Regions from separate parts of the Vibrio sp. E150_011 genome, predicted to be linked through region 1. Evidence: predicted binding sites of a transcription regulator. Region 1 holds the regulator's gene; each other region holds the start of a gene.
What was found. Region 1 encodes PurR, which represses purine synthesis genes. Its sites were predicted from a motif close to TNANGNAAACGTTTNCNTNA; they were not measured.
Positions count from the first base shown of each region.

Region 1 (5,450 bases):
TGCTAGCGAGGGAGTGTCGTCTACAGATGAGCTCACGCCTGAAAATAATCCACTTTCAACGTTAGAAGGTGACGACGATGCAACCGTTGTAGGAGAGAGTAACGTTGAGGGTGAACAGGGAAATGAAGGCATGCCAGTGGATACTAACTCTGACAAGGCGCTTAGCCCACCTGCAGAATCTGCTCAACCTTAGCTAGGGATAATATCATCTCGCTCTAATTGCTGTGGTTCTAAGTACGCTGGCGCTAAGTGCTCTGGTTCTAAGTGCACTGGATCTAAGTGCACTGGATCTAAGTACATTGATGTAAAAAGCCAGGCTGTGTTAAACGCCTGGCTTTTTTTACAATTGAGTACTGTTTTTTAATGATGAGACACGCTATTTTTTGTGAAAGAGTGCAACCTACATCGTTAAATTAAACGTAGTCGCTAGTCACCCGCAAACATATATCCTTCACCATGAACCGTGATGAATATTTGTGGGTTTTTCGGATCCGCTTCCATTTTAGTGCGCATACGTCGGATTAATACATCAATAGTGCGATCATTTGGCGCGTCAACTCGATGACTGATCATGTTCAAGATTCGCTCACGACTCAGAACTTGATTAGGGTAAGTAGATAACGCGACTAAAAGCTCATACTCGGCTTTTGTCAGTTTTACTGGTTCACCATTGCAACTTAATGAGCGGCGTTGTTTATCGAATAACCACTCCCCAAAGTGCACAACATGCTCGTTCTCGGCACTTTGCGATATTAAGGGCTGCTTACGAGCTTGGGCGATACGCCACAGTAAGTTTTTAACTCTGACCAATAATTCTCTTAATTCAAACGGTTTCGTTACATAGTCATCTGCGCCCATTTCTAGGCCAACGATCCGATCAATACTATCAGTACGACCTGTTACCAATATAATACCGATATCAGACTGGCTACGTAACTCTCGAGTTAACATCAGACCATCTTCACCAGGAAGATTGATATCAAGCATGACAAGGTCGACACTGGAAGACTGCAATACTTGTCGCATCTCTTCACCGCTTTCAGCCTCGCTTACTAAATAGCCTTCACTCTCAAAGTAACCAGACAACTTGCTACGCGTAACGACATCATCTTCAACTACTAATACGTGATAACTCATATTCACCGTTTCTATTCTATCTATGACCGAAGCCATTCTATTCATAATTAGTCACAATTCTAGCGGACATTACGGTATTGTGTAGAAAGTCGTGTTTTTATTGATTCAAGACAAGAACACTTTTTATCCACTATATGCAATCAGAACCTTGCCCATCTGGTGTCGCTTTAAAACCATCAACCGCTCTTTTATTCATTTATCTTCATAAACGTTCGATTTTTTTCATTATTGCCCTTACTGCTGTTCATTTTTATTGTCTAAAATAAGGGCAAGACTTTTGGAGAGAACAAGATGCAAGAATTGAAAGCATTTAATGAACAACGTGCAGAGATATACTGGTGGCTTTCTAGCCTATTTGCCAAAGAGCTTACTCAACAAGAACTGGATAAATATCACAGTGTCGAAATACGTTCTTTTTTGAGCGGTCTCGGTGAAAACCCATCACTCGAAGCGCCGATCAATACACTCATTGATGGCTTGAACCGATTACAGACTCGAGAAGACGCCCAACTTGAGCTATCCGCAGATTTTTGTGACCTATTTCTTAAATCAGATAAGCATGGCGCATTACCTTATGCCTCAATGTACATAGGTGAATCAGGTCTTCTCAATGATAAACCGGCTAATGACATGACCGAGCTGTTAAAAAAACACAATGTCGCCGTCTCTGAAGACTTAAATGAGCCAGCCGATCACCTCGCGATAGAGTTGGACTTTCTCGGCAACCTTATTATTCGTTCTAATGAACTGGAGTCCGAGGCGCACATCAACAACGCATTATTAGAGCAAGCTGATTACCTTAATCAGCACTTGATGACATGGCTGCCTCAATTCGAAAAAAAATGTAAAGAGTATGATGAATTTGGATTTTACGCCGCGGTAGCAACACTCCTCATTGCATTTTGTCAGTTAGACCTTAACTATTTAACTGCTGAGTAACCGATGCAGACACCGCTATCAATCAAGGTGGCGGTGTCACCCCGTATTAATTTTAATTTATCATCAAATTTGTCGGTTGAAACGTTGCTAGAGTCACCGACTAGCATTACAATCCGCCGTTTCAATGCGAAAACCAAATTTTAGTGCCCCATGCTTTCCTATCTTTAGCTATTATGTCCTTGTCAGGTGAATAGCTAACCCACAATTGGAATCCAATGTGTCACTAGGTTCACTTACTCGGTACGCATTCCATACACCAAAGCGCTTTTTTAATTAAACAAAGCTGCATTACCGCAACGACGTTTTTGCTGACCATACGCAAAAGCCGTTACTAATAGGATAAAGCTATGGCAACAATCAAAGATGTCGCCCGTCTAGCTGGCGTTTCAACTACTACTGTGTCTCACGTTATTAACAAAACACGTTTTGTTGCCGAAGCCACACAAGAAAAAGTCAACGCCGCCGTAGAAGAACTCAATTACGCGCCAAGCGCCGTTGCGCGAAGCTTAAAATGTAACTCAACGAAAACCATCGGTATGTTGGTTACACAATCAACGAACTTATTCTTCTCCGAGGTTATCGATGGCGTTGAAAGCTATTGCTATCGTCAAGGTTACACATTAATTCTGTGTAACACTGGTGGCGTGTATGAAAAGCAGAGAGATTACATTCGAATGCTAGCAGAGAAGCGCGTCGACGGTATTCTCGTCATGTGTTCAGATCTCACAGAAGAGCTTCTTAGCATGCTTGATCGTCACTCCGATATTCCTAAAGTGATCATGGACTGGGGTCCTGAGAGCTCGCAAGCAGATAAGATCATTGATAATTCGGAGGAAGGTGGTTATCTCGCCACAAAATACCTAATTGATAAAGGCCATACGGACATCGCATGTTTGAGCGGTCACCTAGAAAAAGCGGTGTGCCAAGAACGCATTATTGGTTACAAGCGTGCGCTATCAGAAGCCGGCATCGAAATGAAAGAAGACCGTATATTTGAAGGTAACTTTGAGTGTGACACAGCGGTCATCGCAGCGAATCGTATTGCCGCAATGGAAGAACGACCAAGCGCCGTGTTCTGCTTTAACGATACGATGGCGTTAGGCCTTATGAGTCGTTTACAACAACTCGGTTTGAACGTACCAGAAGATATCTCTGTGATTGGTTACGATAACATTGAGCTTGCTGAGTATTTTTCTCCACCACTGACGACGGTTCACCAACCGAAACGTCGTGTCGGAAAGAACGCCTTTGAGATTTTGCTAGAACGCATAAAAGATAAAGGTCATGACAAACGTATATTTGAGATGCACCCCGAGATAATTGAACGCCACTCTGTCAAAAACCTGACAACAAAATGACAAAGGCGCCTAGTTAGGCGCTTTTTTTTGATCTTGTTCCCAGATTTTAGACGCCTAATTGTTAGTTTATGTTACCTCTTAAGCACAAATACCCGCCTAATTTTTGAAGCAACGTCACACTTTAGTTATATCTCAATGCAGATTAACGCATTTTTTCTTTATTCTAACAAAGTCACGCACAGGGCAAACCATCTGAAAAGTTGGGACGCAAAGCCTCCGGCCTAAACCATTTATGGTAGGTAGCGGGGTTACCGATGGCAAAGGACACTGAATTCTTGTTTTTAATTTAACAAGGAATTGATGCCTGTTTGCTACACTCTCGGACCTGATTTTGGTGACACAATCAAATAACACCGAGAAAAGACAAATATGGACAATCCAATATTAAAAAATTCGATGCAGTTGTTCGCTCAACTTGGAAAAGTCAAATCCCGCTCTATGTTCGGTGGATTTGGCATTTTTGTTGACGATACGATGTTTGCATTAGCAGTGAACAGTAAATTACACATCAGAACTAACCCAACAACCGTCGCGACATTCAAGCAAAACGGCTTCAAGCCTTACGTTTATAAAAAACGTGGATTCCCAGTAGTGACAAAATATTTTGCCCTGCCTGAAGATAGCTGGAATGACAGTGAGTTGATATTGAACTATGCACGCTCAGCGTTGGATTACGCAAAAGATGAAAAAGTAAAACAATCTGACTGCAAACCAACCCGATTAAAAGATCTCCCGAATTTGCGTCTTGCAACAGAGCGCATGCTCAAAAAAGCGGGGATAGAATCGGTGAACTCACTTCAAGAGCATGGATCCGTTGAAGCCTTCAAGGCAATTCAAAAAACACACTCGACAAGTGTCGGTCTCGAATTACTTTGGGCGTTAGAAGGTGCGATTAATGGTACTCACTGGTCTGTGATTCCACAAGCCAAGCGCGACGAGCTAGCCAATCATATCAATTAGTACTTGTTCTCTCTTACTTATAAAAAAATCAGCCCATTAGCTGATTTTTTTTTATCTGTTTGAAAGTTAAATTCCGATGTTCGTGTCTTATACTAAAGATGCATTATCGACATGGAGTAGGACATGAGTAAAAAATTGTTATTGGGCTTAGGATTTGTTGCCGTTATTGTTTTTCTAGGCGTAGAGTTTGGACAATACCTGACGTTAGAAAATGCCAAGGCACAACAGGCAGCGCTTGCCACTTATATTGACAATAATTTTTTGGTTGCCGCGCTTACCTATTTCTTTCTGTATATCACCATCACCGCCTTCTCTGTCCCAGGCGCCGCTGTCGTCACTTTGTTGGGCGCCGCGTTATTTGGTTTTTGGGTGAGCTTATTGCTGGTCTCTTTTGCAAGTACTATTGGCGCTACGCTCGCTTTTCTTAGCAGTCGTTTTCTTCTACGTGATTGGGTACAAAAGCGGTTCGGCGGTAAACTGGCGACGATCAACAAGGGCGTTGAAAAGGATGGTGCTTTTTACCTTTTTTCTTTGAGACTCATCCCTATTTTCCCATTTTTTCTAATTAACCTACTCATGGGGCTAACCCCAATTCGCGTTTCAAAATACTATTTGGTTAGTCAACTTGGTATGCTACCGGGTACTGCGGTTTACCTTAATGCAGGCACCCAACTCGCCAGTATTGACAGTCTATCAGGCATAGTATCACCCGCTGTTCTCGCTTCCTTTGCATTGTTAGGGTTATTTCCTTTAATCACGAAATGGGCGATGGCTCGGTTTTCAAAATCACCCCAGGTACAGACTAAATGAAGATATACATAGGTAATAATCCTACCGAAACACATATCATGCAACAGCAACTGTTTGCCGAAGGGGTTCAGTGTGAGGTACGTGGCGAGGGGGTATTTGGATTGAGAGGCGAAGTGCCTTTTGATGAAAGCTCCCTACCTTACATCTGGTTACACGAAGTATCCCAAGAGGCGAAAGCTAAATCGTTAATCTTAGCGGTGCAACAACAAGAGAACAATCACGACCAAGCTAGCTGGCACTGCCCAC
Region 1 covers NZ_JBHFOL010000019.1:1,540-6,989, forward strand. The annotation lists gene elyC (envelope biogenesis factor ElyC) at 1-193, shown strand, start outside; gene torR (two-component system response regulator TorR) at 427-1,137, opposite strand; gene torD (molecular chaperone TorD) at 1,429-2,076, shown strand; gene purR (HTH-type transcriptional repressor PurR) at 2,424-3,434, shown strand; cyclic di-GMP riboswitch class I at 3,607-3,690, shown strand; gene ACE1OE_RS20810 (TfoX/Sxy family DNA transformation protein) at 3,804-4,394, shown strand; gene ACE1OE_RS20815 (TVP38/TMEM64 family protein) at 4,518-5,204, shown strand; gene ACE1OE_RS20820 (DUF2007 domain-containing protein) at 5,201-5,450, shown strand, end outside.

Region 2 (5,450 bases), on a different contig from region 1:
TCGGGTTTAGGTAATATCTACCCTCATCGCCATAAAGGACTTGCCAGTCGTATTCGAGAGAAAGGTGCTCTCGTTAGTGAGCACCCTCCGTTCATTAAGCCTAGGCCAGAGTTCTTCCCACGACGAAACCGGATTATCAGCGGTCTTTCTGCTGGGGTGTTAGTGGTTGAGGCAACGGAAAAAAGTGGGTCCTTGATTACGGCCCGATACGCTGCTGAGCAAGGTCGTGATGTTTTTGCTATTCCAGGTTCGATTCGTCATCCCTTTCACAGTGGTTGTCACTCTTTGATAAGAAGTGGTGCATTTCTCGTACAAACACCTAAAGACGTGGTGGATGAAATAGAATCTTTAGTGAACTGGTCTAAAGATCATCAACCGACACTTTTTGACCAAGTTATTGATAAAGAAGAATTGCCATATCCTAATCTGTTGGCTAACGTAGGAATAGACGCAACACCTGTTGATATTTTGGCTCAAAAGACCCATATTCCTGTGCATGAGGTCATGCAACAGCTCCTTGAGCTTGAACTGCTTGGCCATATTGTTGCCGTTACCGGTGGTTATATTCTCAAAGGGAGAGGCAAGCTATGATGATGGACATACTGATGTACCTGTTTGAAACCTATATCCATAGCGATGCGGAACTGCAGGTAGACCAAGACGAGCTAGAAGATGAATTGCTTCGTGCAGGCTTCCAGCAAAAAGATATCTACAAGGCGCTGCAATGGTTAGAAGATCTAGCGGAGCTTCAAGACACAGATAAGCACTCTGCTATTGCTATGAGTGCAGCAACGTCGACGCGGGTTTATACCGCCAAAGAAATGTCTCGTATCGATGTCAAAAGTCGCGGATTTCTCATGTTCTTAGAGCAAGTTGGTGTTCTGACAACTGAGACTCGTGAGATGGTGATTGATCGCGTCATGGGCTTAGAAACGAACGAGTTCGAGTTGGACGACCTAAAATGGATTATTTTGATGGTACTATTTAATGTACCGGGTAATGAAAATGAGTACACGCTTATGGAAGAGCTGATCTATACCACTGAACAGGGCGTTGTTCACTAAAGAACACGTTGATATCGTCAATAAAAGAGAGTGTATGAGCGGTAAAATTGATCACCAGTTGTTTTCGGCTCATGAGCATGCGCTTAATAGCGAGTCGTGTCCTCAGTGCCAGCAAGGAACATTGCAGCTAAAAAATGGTAAGCACGGTCCTTTTTTTGGCTGTAGCGATTACCCAGGTTGTGATTACATCAAGCCTTTGCATCAAAATGACGGTCATGTCATTAAAACACTTGGTGTTGCGTGCCCTGATTGTGGGAGTGAACTGCTGCTTCGACAAGGACGGTACGGGATGTTTATTGGCTGTAGTGGCTACCCAGAGTGTCACTTTATTCAATCACCGAACAAGCAAGAAGATAATAAACCGCAAAAAGATGCAGAAGTGGCGTGCCCCGAGTGCGCTAAAGGGCAACTGATCGAGCGAAAATCTCGCTTCGGCAAGGTCTTTTATGCGTGCGATGCCTACCCTAAATGCAAGTTTGCCATCAATCACCCTCCTATCACCGGTGATTGTGAATTCTGTGGCTACCCCTTGCTGACCGAAAAGAAGCGAGCATCCGGCACGGTATTTGAGTGCGCCTCACGTGCATGTCACAAGGTTCAGAGCGAAAAAACGGCCCTATAATGAGCCGTTTATCTTGGTTGTACCATTTTATTAAACACTTAACTTTCTAGGCTAAAGTGCTTGTGCTGCTGGCATTAAAGCAGGAAACGCATTGTGGTCTAAGATGTCGGCAAGCTTAAGAAGTTGAGCCTTCAGTTCAGCGTTGTTCGACGCGGACACATTGATATGGCCCATTTTTCTGCCAGTACGTTTTTCTTTGCCATACCAATGCACATGGCAGCCAGCGAGTTGATATACCGCTTCCGGAACGCAATCTTGGCCTAGTATATTAACCATCGATGTTGCTCTGGTGAGCTGAGTGGATCCGAGTGGCATATCACACACTGCCCGTAAATGGTTCTCAAATTGGCAAGTATCGGCACCTTGTTGTGTCCAGTGTCCTGAGTTGTGCACACGAGGTGCAATCTCATTGACCAGCAATTCACCATCAACATCAAAGAACTCAAGTGCTAGTACACCAACGTAATCCAAAGAATTAGCAACGGCAGTAAACATTTCAGCGGCTTGTTGTTGTACTGCTCTTTCATCAATGGCAGTAGACAGTGTTAACACACCATCGGTATGTACGTTTTCGGCCAGGGGATAAATAGCAATGTCGCCTTGCTTGTTACGAGCACCTACCAGAGAAACCTCACGCTGGAAGGGAACAAATTCTTCTGCGACAATCGCTTGGTTGTCGGACTGCTCGATACACTCTTGCATTTCCGCCCAGATCGCATCCACATTCTCAAGTGATTTTAAACGCCACTGGCCTTTGCCGTCGTAGCCACCAAGTGCACTTTTTAGCACCATAGGTAGGCCGACAGTCGTTATCGCAGCGTCAAAATCAGCTCGTGATCGAATGACGGCGTAGGTAGCATTTTTTACTTTGGCGCTATCGAGCAATACTTTTTCAATACGTCGGTCGCCGCCAGCTTTAATCGCTTGTGTGGAAGGGCGGAATTTGCCACTTTTTTCGCATACATCGAGAACATTGAGAGGAATATGTTCGAACTCCGCGGTAATGACATCAGCAAGATCGATAGCTTGCTGTAAACCATTGCCCAGAACCTCTAAGGTGAGAGGGTGAACGATATTCTCACTGTTCACATCAAACGCTGATATTTTGATATTGAGCGGTGCGCCAGCCAAAGACATCATGCGCGCCAGCTGACCAGCACCTAAGACCAATACGTGCTTCATTATTAACCCTCTGATGGATCTGGGTTTGCGAGCACAGTGTCCGTTTGTGTCTGTCGGAATGCTTCGACTTTTTCCATGACGCTATTATCGTGAATACCGATAATCTGAGCGGCAAGAATCCCCGCATTTGCTGCGCCAGCTTCACCGATCGCAAGGGTGCCTACTGCGATCCCTTTTGGCATTTGAACGATTGAAAGTAGAGAATCCATTCCTTTAAGTGCACGACTTTGAACGGGAACACCTAACACAGGAACGCTAGTGAAAGCCGCAGCCATACCAGGAAGATGCGCCGCACCGCCAGCACCGGCGATAATCACAGAAATACCACGTTCTTTTGCTGACGTCGCGTAGTCCGCAAGTAGTTGTGGTGTGCGGTGAGCTGAAACGACTTTTGTTTCATATTCAACACCAAATTGGTCTAGCATGTCAGCGGCCAGTTGCATTGTTGGCCAGTCTGATTTTGAACCCATGATAATACCGACTTTCATTCGACGCTCCTTCAAAGCATGTTCAAATGGATTAAATTGCGCGCATTATACGAGTATTTTTTTCCAAGGAAAACGTTTGCGTGAGTGAAAGTTGGGTTTTTTTCTGGATTCTAAAGAGTGTTTTGCGCATAGTGCCGTTGAATTGTAAAAAAAATGTATAGATTTAAAGGGAAGGAAGACGCAGTGAATAATGTTCTCTCTATGGTCGATATGCTGAAATCGGGTGAGGTTATTGCTTACCCAACAGAAGGTGTGTTTGGTGTGGGTTGTGATCCTGACAATATTCAGGCGATTGAGAAATTGTTGGCAGTAAAAGAGCGCCCGGTAGAAAAGGGCTTGATTCTAATTGCCAGTAATTATGAACAGCTGCGTCCTTATATTGATGAAAATCAACTCACTAAAGCTCAACTTGCTCATGTTACGGCGACTTGGCCTGGGCCTTACACGTGGATCATGCCGGCAAGTGAAAGGGTATCTCCATGGCTCAGCGGTCAGTTTGATACGATTGCTGTTAGGGTAACGGACCATGTTTTAGTCCAAGCGTTATGCTTGGCATTCGATAAACCGATTACTTCTACCAGTGCTAATTTGTCGGGTATGCCATCTTGCATGACGGTTCAGCAGGTTCATGAGCAACTTGGAGGCCGACTTGCGGGTATTCTTGATGGAGAGGTTGGTGGGCGCTCAAAGCCAAGTGAGATTCGTGATGCCCGCACCCAGCAGCTTATTAGACAGGGTTAAAGAGGACCACTATTGATGTCAAAAGTAGATAAATATCAAGTTAAAGCCTTCTTAATGCAGCTACAAGACACAATCAGCGAACGATTAGCCGCAGAAGATGGAGTGGCTCAGTTTATTGAAGATGAGTGGCAACGAGAGTTGGGTGGTGGTGGACGCAGCCGTGTCCTGAAAGATGGCGCTGTATTTGAGCAAGGTGGTGTGAACTTCTCACATGTGTTTGGCGATAAAATGCCAGCGTCTGCGACTGCGCATCGTCCAGAGTTGGCCGGTCGGAAGTTTGAAGCTATGGGGGTTTCTTTAGTATTGCACCCCAAAAATCCACATGTCCCGACCTCGCATGCTAACGTCCGCTTTTTCATCGCAGAAAAAGAGGGTGAAGAGCCGATATGGTGGTTTGGCGGTGGTTTTGACTTAACGCCATTTTACCCGGTTGAAGAGGACTGCCAGCATTGGCATAACGTGGCGAAAACATTGTGTGCCCCTTTTGGTGAGGCGGTCTATGCGGAACATAAAAAATGGTGTGATGAATACTTTTTCTTGCCTCATAGAAACGAAACTCGCGGTGTAGGCGGGCTCTTTTTTGACGACCTTAATCAATGGGGCTTTGAACGGTCTTTTCAGTATATGCAAGCCGTTGGAAATGGCTTCTTAGAGGCATACTTACCTATTGTCGCGAAGCGAAAAGACGTGGCGTTCGGTTCGCGTGAGCGAGAGTTTCAGCTGTATCGTCGTGGGCGTTACGTCGAGTTTAATCTTGTTTACGATAGAGGCACTCTATTTGGACTACAAAGCGGCGGGCGTACTGAGTCTATTTTAATGTCTATGCCACCACTCGCTCGCTGGGAATATGCTTATGAGCCGGAAGCGAATACACCGGAAGCAGCACTCTATTCTGACTACTTAAAGCCGCGTGATTGGTAGCTTGGCGAATGCATGCTGAAGTGATAGTGTCTTTCTCATCACTTTAGTATGCAACAGGCAGGGACATGAGCAAACTAGATCAGTACGTTGTTTTCGGGAATCCAATCTCCCAAAGTAAATCACCTTTTATCCATACATTGTTTGCTAGGCAGACTGGACAAAGCATGGAATATGGCCGTCAAGAGCCTAAAAAAGGAGAGTTTTTGTCTGCGGTCGAAGTGTTTTTCAATTCTGGTGGTCGAGGGTGCAACATCACGGCACCTTTTAAAGAGGAAGCATATCAGTTCGCAGGCCGCCTGACAGAACGAGCGCAACTAGCTGGTGCTGTTAATACCCTTAAGAAACTCGATGATGGCGAGATCATCGGTGATAACACGGATGGTGAAGGTTTGGTCCAGGACTTACTTCAACATCAGGTCACCTTAGAAGGTG
Region 2 covers NZ_JBHFOL010000017.1:72,369-77,818, forward strand. The annotation lists gene dprA (DNA-processing protein DprA) at 1-591, shown strand, start outside; gene ACE1OE_RS20240 (DUF494 family protein) at 588-1,064, shown strand; gene ACE1OE_RS20245 (topoisomerase DNA-binding C4 zinc finger domain-containing protein) at 1,099-1,686, shown strand; gene ACE1OE_RS20250 (5-(carboxyamino)imidazole ribonucleotide synthase) at 1,738-2,868, opposite strand; gene purE (5-(carboxyamino)imidazole ribonucleotide mutase) at 2,871-3,356, opposite strand; gene ACE1OE_RS20260 (L-threonylcarbamoyladenylate synthase) at 3,558-4,097, shown strand; gene hemF (oxygen-dependent coproporphyrinogen oxidase) at 4,113-5,018, shown strand; gene aroE (shikimate dehydrogenase) at 5,084-5,450, shown strand, end outside.
Region 2: purE (5-(carboxyamino)imidazole ribonucleotide mutase) is a predicted target of PurR. The motif match lies at 3,421-3,440, and genes of this name have one in related genera.

Region 3 (5,450 bases), on a different contig from region 1:
GTCAGCCACAACTGACTTCGCGTGATGAAATTTTTGCTGAAGGTCAACGTTGTTACAAGCAGTTTATTCGCGCGTTACTTGACGTGTCTGACAATATCATCGAAGGAGATGTGGCTCCTCCAAAAAGTGTGGTACGTCATGACGAAGATGATCCATACTTGGTGGTTGCAGCGGATAAAGGAACAGCAACATTTTCTGACTTAGCTAACGCTGTATCAGCAGAGTATAACTTTTGGCTTGGTGATGCTTTTGCGTCTGGTGGTTCTAACGGTTATGACCATAAAGCGATGGGTATTACAGCGAAAGGCGGATGGGAGTCCGTTAAGCGACACTTCCGCGAAATGGGAATTGATTGCCAGAGTGAAGATTTTACTGCAATTGGTGTAGGCGATATGGCAGGAGATGTGTTTGGTAACGGTATGTTGCTTTCCAAGCATATTCGTATGCAAGCCGCGTTTAACCATATGCACATCTTTATTGATCCAAATCCAGACTCAGCGACGAGCTGGATCGAGAGAAAGCGTTTATTTGATCTGCCTCGTTCGAGTTGGGAAGATTACGATCTTAAATTGATCTCTGCTGGTGGTGGGATCTTCCCACGCAAGGCGAAGTCGATCACATTGACGCCAGAGATCCAAAAAATGGTGGGCACGAAGAAAAGTTCCGTGACGCCAAACGATCTCATCAAGATGTTACTTTCTATGAACGTTGATCTTCTTTGGAATGGTGGAATCGGCACGTACGTGAAAGCGTCATCGGAGACGCATACCGACGTAGGAGACCGCGCTAACGACGTCCTTCGCATCAATGGCGGTGACTTACGCGCTAAAGTGGTTGGTGAAGGAGGCAACCTTGGTATGACACAGCTTGGCCGTATTGAGTACGCGTTGGCTGGTGGTCGAGTTAATACTGATTTTGTCGATAACGTTGGTGGCGTAGATTGCTCAGACAACGAGGTTAACATTAAGATATTCCTTAATGGACTGGTCTCAAGCGGTGATCTGACGATTAAGCAGCGCAATGAGACGCTTGAGGCAATGGAAGATGAAGTTGGTGACATCGTGCTTGACGATGCATATTGCCAAGCTGAGTCGATTTCAGTGACTGAATACCAAGGCGTTCCGCTTATGAAGGAGCAAATACGGTTTATTCATACACTAGAAAAAGCCGGTTATTTAGATCGTGGGTTAGAGTATCTTCCCGCCGATGATGATTTGCTAGAGCGAGAGAAGCAAGGCATTGGGATGACTCGTCCCGAGCTATCTGTTCTTGTCGCGTATGGGAAAATGGTCCTTAAAGAGCAATTAGCCGTTGATGAAATTGCCAATGATCCGTATCACAACCAACAATTAGTGCAATACTTCCCATCACTGTTACGCCGTCACTATATTGATAGTATGCCTAACCATCCATTGAAGGCAGAAATTGTCGCAACAGGATTGGCGAATCAAATGGTGAACGAAATGGGGTGCAACTTTGTTACGCGTCTACAAGAAGAGACGGGTGCAACCATTGTTGATATTGCAAACGCCTATGCAGCGTCACGAGAGATTTACGGTTTTGCATTTACCTTTGAGCAAATTCGTAAACTTGATAATGTCGCGACCTCTGAGGCTCAATATGAGCTACTGTTTATTGTTCGCCGCACATTACGCCGCTTAGCAAGATGGCTATTACGTAATCGCCCTGGCAAACAGTCAGTAGAACAACTTGTCGCACGCTACCGCGATAATGTGATTAAAATTGAACAAAAACTTGAAACTTGTTTAGTTAATGAAGAAGTCGCTGAACACAATATACAAGCCCAAGTGTGGATCGAGAGCGGGGTAGATAAAGATCTAGCAAACTATGTGTCTCGTTTATCAAGCCTATTGTCTGCTGTGGATATTTCAGAAATAGCCGCAGAAGCCAACGTTGCTGTTGAGCAAGTATCAAAACTGTATTTCCATCTTGGGGATCGTTTGTCGCTTCATTGGTTCTTGAATCAAATCAATGGCCAAGCGGTAGACAATAACTGGCAAGCACTTGCAAGAGCGGCATTTAGAGAAGATCTCGATTGGCAACAACGCCAACTCACCGCTCAAGTACTGCGGTGTGGTTGTGGTGACGATAAAAACGTTATCCTGTCACTTGATAATTGGATGGAGACGAACTCAGTAAGCCTTCAACGTTGGGAGAACATACTCAATGAATTTAAAGTGGGTAATGTTCATGAGTTTGCTAAGTTCTCTGTGGCATTAAGAGAATTAAGCCTACTTAATCTAAACTGTGCGGCCACGGCTTAAGCCAGAGCTTCACGCAGTATGTTAATCAGATAACGTTAGGTTTAGCAACGTTAGGTTTAGCCTAAATAAAAGCGCCCAATTAGGGCGTTTTTTATTACTTTAGCGTCATTGGTGACGTTGTCACTCTGTGATTGTATGCTTATTCGCCTAAACGATTGCTTTTGGTAAACAAAAGCGAATTCTCAATTGCAAGTTTAAACGTTTGCGTGAATAATACCTCCCCGTTTACACGGGTTATCTATCGGAGGCACCATGCTTTACCGTCTGGCCAGAACTGGCTTTTTTCAACTTGATGCCGAAAAGGCTCATGATCTTGCTATTCAAAACTTCAAGCGCTTTACCGGCACACCTCTTGACTTAGCTTATCGTCAACATCTACCTGATCGTCCAGTCGAATGTATGGGACTGACTTTTAAGAATCCAGTGGGACTTGCTGCTGGTCTTGATAAAAATGGCGAGTGCATTGAAGCATTTGGTGCCATGGGTTTTGGCTTTGTCGAAGTAGGGACGGTTACACCACGTCCGCAATCGGGTAATGACAAACCACGCCTCTTTCGTCTTGTAGAAGCAGAGGGCATTATTAACCGAATGGGATTCAATAACTTAGGCGTTGATAACCTAGTTGAGAATGTTAAAAAGGTGAAGTACGACGGTATTATTGGGATCAATATTGGTAAGAATAAAGACACCCCGATTGAGAAAGGGGCTGAAGACTATGTGATTTGCATGGAAAAAGTGTATGAACATGCAGGCTACATAGCCGTCAATATTTCTTCCCCAAATACACCAGGGCTGCGCTCGCTGCAGTATGGTGAAGCACTTGACGATCTTCTCAGTGAGCTAAAAGCAAAGCAAGCCGAGTTGGCCGAGAAGCATGGAAAGTATGTGCCACTTGCGTTGAAAATTGCTCCAGATCTTAGCGATGATGAGCTTCAACAGATTTGTGAATCACTCATTAACAACAATATAGATGGTGTGATCGCGACGAATACGACGTTAGACCGTACCATTGTTGACGGTATGAAGCATGCAAATGAAGCTGGTGGACTAAGCGGACGACCGGTTCAGTCACGCAGTACCGAAGTGGTGCGCTTATTGGCTAAGCATCTTGATGGTAAACTACCGATCATTGGTGTTGGCGGGATCGATTCTTATGTATCTGCAAAAGAAAAGCTGATGGCTGGTGCTGAATTGGTCCAAGTCTATTCAGGTTTTATTTACCATGGACCTAAGCTCGTGAAAGAGATCGTCAAGAACTTATAATGTTCTTCACTCGTTAATACGCTTATAGACGAGCAATACGTTCATATATTGACAGTTCTGTCCAAGTTATAACCATAGAGAGGGGAAATAGTTTTCCCCTTTTTTTTTATCCAATCGTTTGTAGAATTAGAATCAACTGACCAAAAAGGTAATTAAGCGTTTTACCTAACAGTCTGATTATTCTTTAGTTATAAGAGACGGAACGATGCTTAAACCCAGCGATACATGGATCTGGTATATGGATGAGGATGAAAATTCTCTGATGCTGGATTTGGGAAATGAGATGGTTTTTAAAACCAATCTTTCCCGAAAACTCTTAGTTGAGTGCGCGATGGGTCAGAATAACTTCACAGTTGATGACGCGTCCGCGTTTCAAATCTATAAAGACCAAATTAGTACATTAGACCTTTCTGAACCACGACAAGCCGAGTTAGCTCTGTATTGTGTAGCGGCCAAGCGCTTTCATAAGCCGGTACAGCCGAAGAGTTGGTTCTTTGACCATCAGAATACCGTATTCGAGCCTGAAGAAGGCGAGTTGGTTCGATTGACGAACCAGCACTCAGCGGGGTTCTTTATTGTCTTAGAAGTGGGAGAGAGCGCGAGCTTGTGCGCGTTAGTCGATTTAGAGGCGTTTAACCTGACGTCATCTAAAGGGGTCCAGTTTGGTCAAAGTATTAAAGTGATGCATGATAGGATGGCTTCAGCACATCTCTACATGACGTCGCTAGAGCCAATCGCATTGGTTGGCTAGCAAGGGCGTGAGAACGCCAAAGAGGAAAAGCAGTGGTGCTTTATTCCAACGTTAAGATGCTCCATCAATAATAAATCGACCTTAGGGTCGATTTTTTTTGTTTGGAAAACGTCACCTCATACCATCGCTTTCATGGAAGCACCCTCATAAGGGCTTTCCCGTCACGACATATTTTGAAGGGCCGCAAATAATTGCGATAAATATCACTTAGTTTGCGCTCTGTTTTTCATCATAAAACCTCTATTTTTTCATCATTTATTCCTCATTTTATTTAATATGTAAGTAACTTTCATTAATTATACTTGCTTGGTATAGTCCAGTTTTGATGTGAATAAGTAGTCACTTCGGCCTTAAGCGATACGGGCATGAGTTGTATTTAAAAAATGGCAAAGTGAATCAAGAGGAGTGTTGTTTGTTTTCATATGATTAAAGCTTGCGCAAATAAACAGTAATCATGAGTAAAGCGGCTTGTTTGGTTAGTGAGATTTGGCTTTATCAGGTATAATTAGTGCCATTTTTCCGCAGTCAGACAAACACTATGAATCAATATCTTGCCGTTACTTCAAATGGGCTTGAGAACTTACTTGCTCGTGAGCTTGAGCAACTTGGAATCGAAACCGTCAATCCCGTCCAGGCAGGGGTGAAATTTAAAGCAACTAATGAGCAGATCTATCGTCTTTGCCTGTGGAGCCGATATGCTTCTCGCTTCGTTAAGATTCTCGCTGAGTTCACCTGTCAAGATGATATGGATTTGTACCTGTCTGCGTCTGCAGTTAATTGGGTTAACCATTTTCATAGTTCTAAAAAATTCATTGTGGATTTTAACGGCACTAACAATGAAATTCGCAATAGCCAATACGGCGCGATGAAAGTAAAAGATGCAATTGTTGATTGTTTCACTAAAAAGAGCCTACCACGTCCAAATATCAGTAAAGAAAACCCGGATGTGCGTATTCACGTACGTTTACATAAAGAGAAAGCGATATTAGGCCTTGATATGGTTGGTTCCGGTTTACATCAACGTGGGTACCGTACCGAAGCGGGTCGTGCACCATTACGTGAAACTTTAGCATCCGCTATTGTAGCTAGAAGCGGTTGGACGCCTGGTGGTAACTTATTAGATCCTATGTGTGGTTCTGGAACGTTATTGA
Region 3 covers NZ_JBHFOL010000009.1:159,105-164,554, forward strand. The annotation lists gene ACE1OE_RS15220 (NAD-glutamate dehydrogenase) at 1-2,285, shown strand, start outside; gene pyrD (quinone-dependent dihydroorotate dehydrogenase) at 2,538-3,548, shown strand; gene ACE1OE_RS15230 (cell division protein ZapC) at 3,754-4,299, shown strand; gene rlmKL (bifunctional 23S rRNA (guanine(2069)-N(7))-methyltransferase RlmK/23S rRNA (guanine(2445)-N(2))-methyltransferase RlmL) at 4,838-5,450, shown strand, end outside.
Region 3: pyrD (quinone-dependent dihydroorotate dehydrogenase) is a predicted target of PurR. The motif match lies at 2,476-2,495, and genes of this name have one in related genera.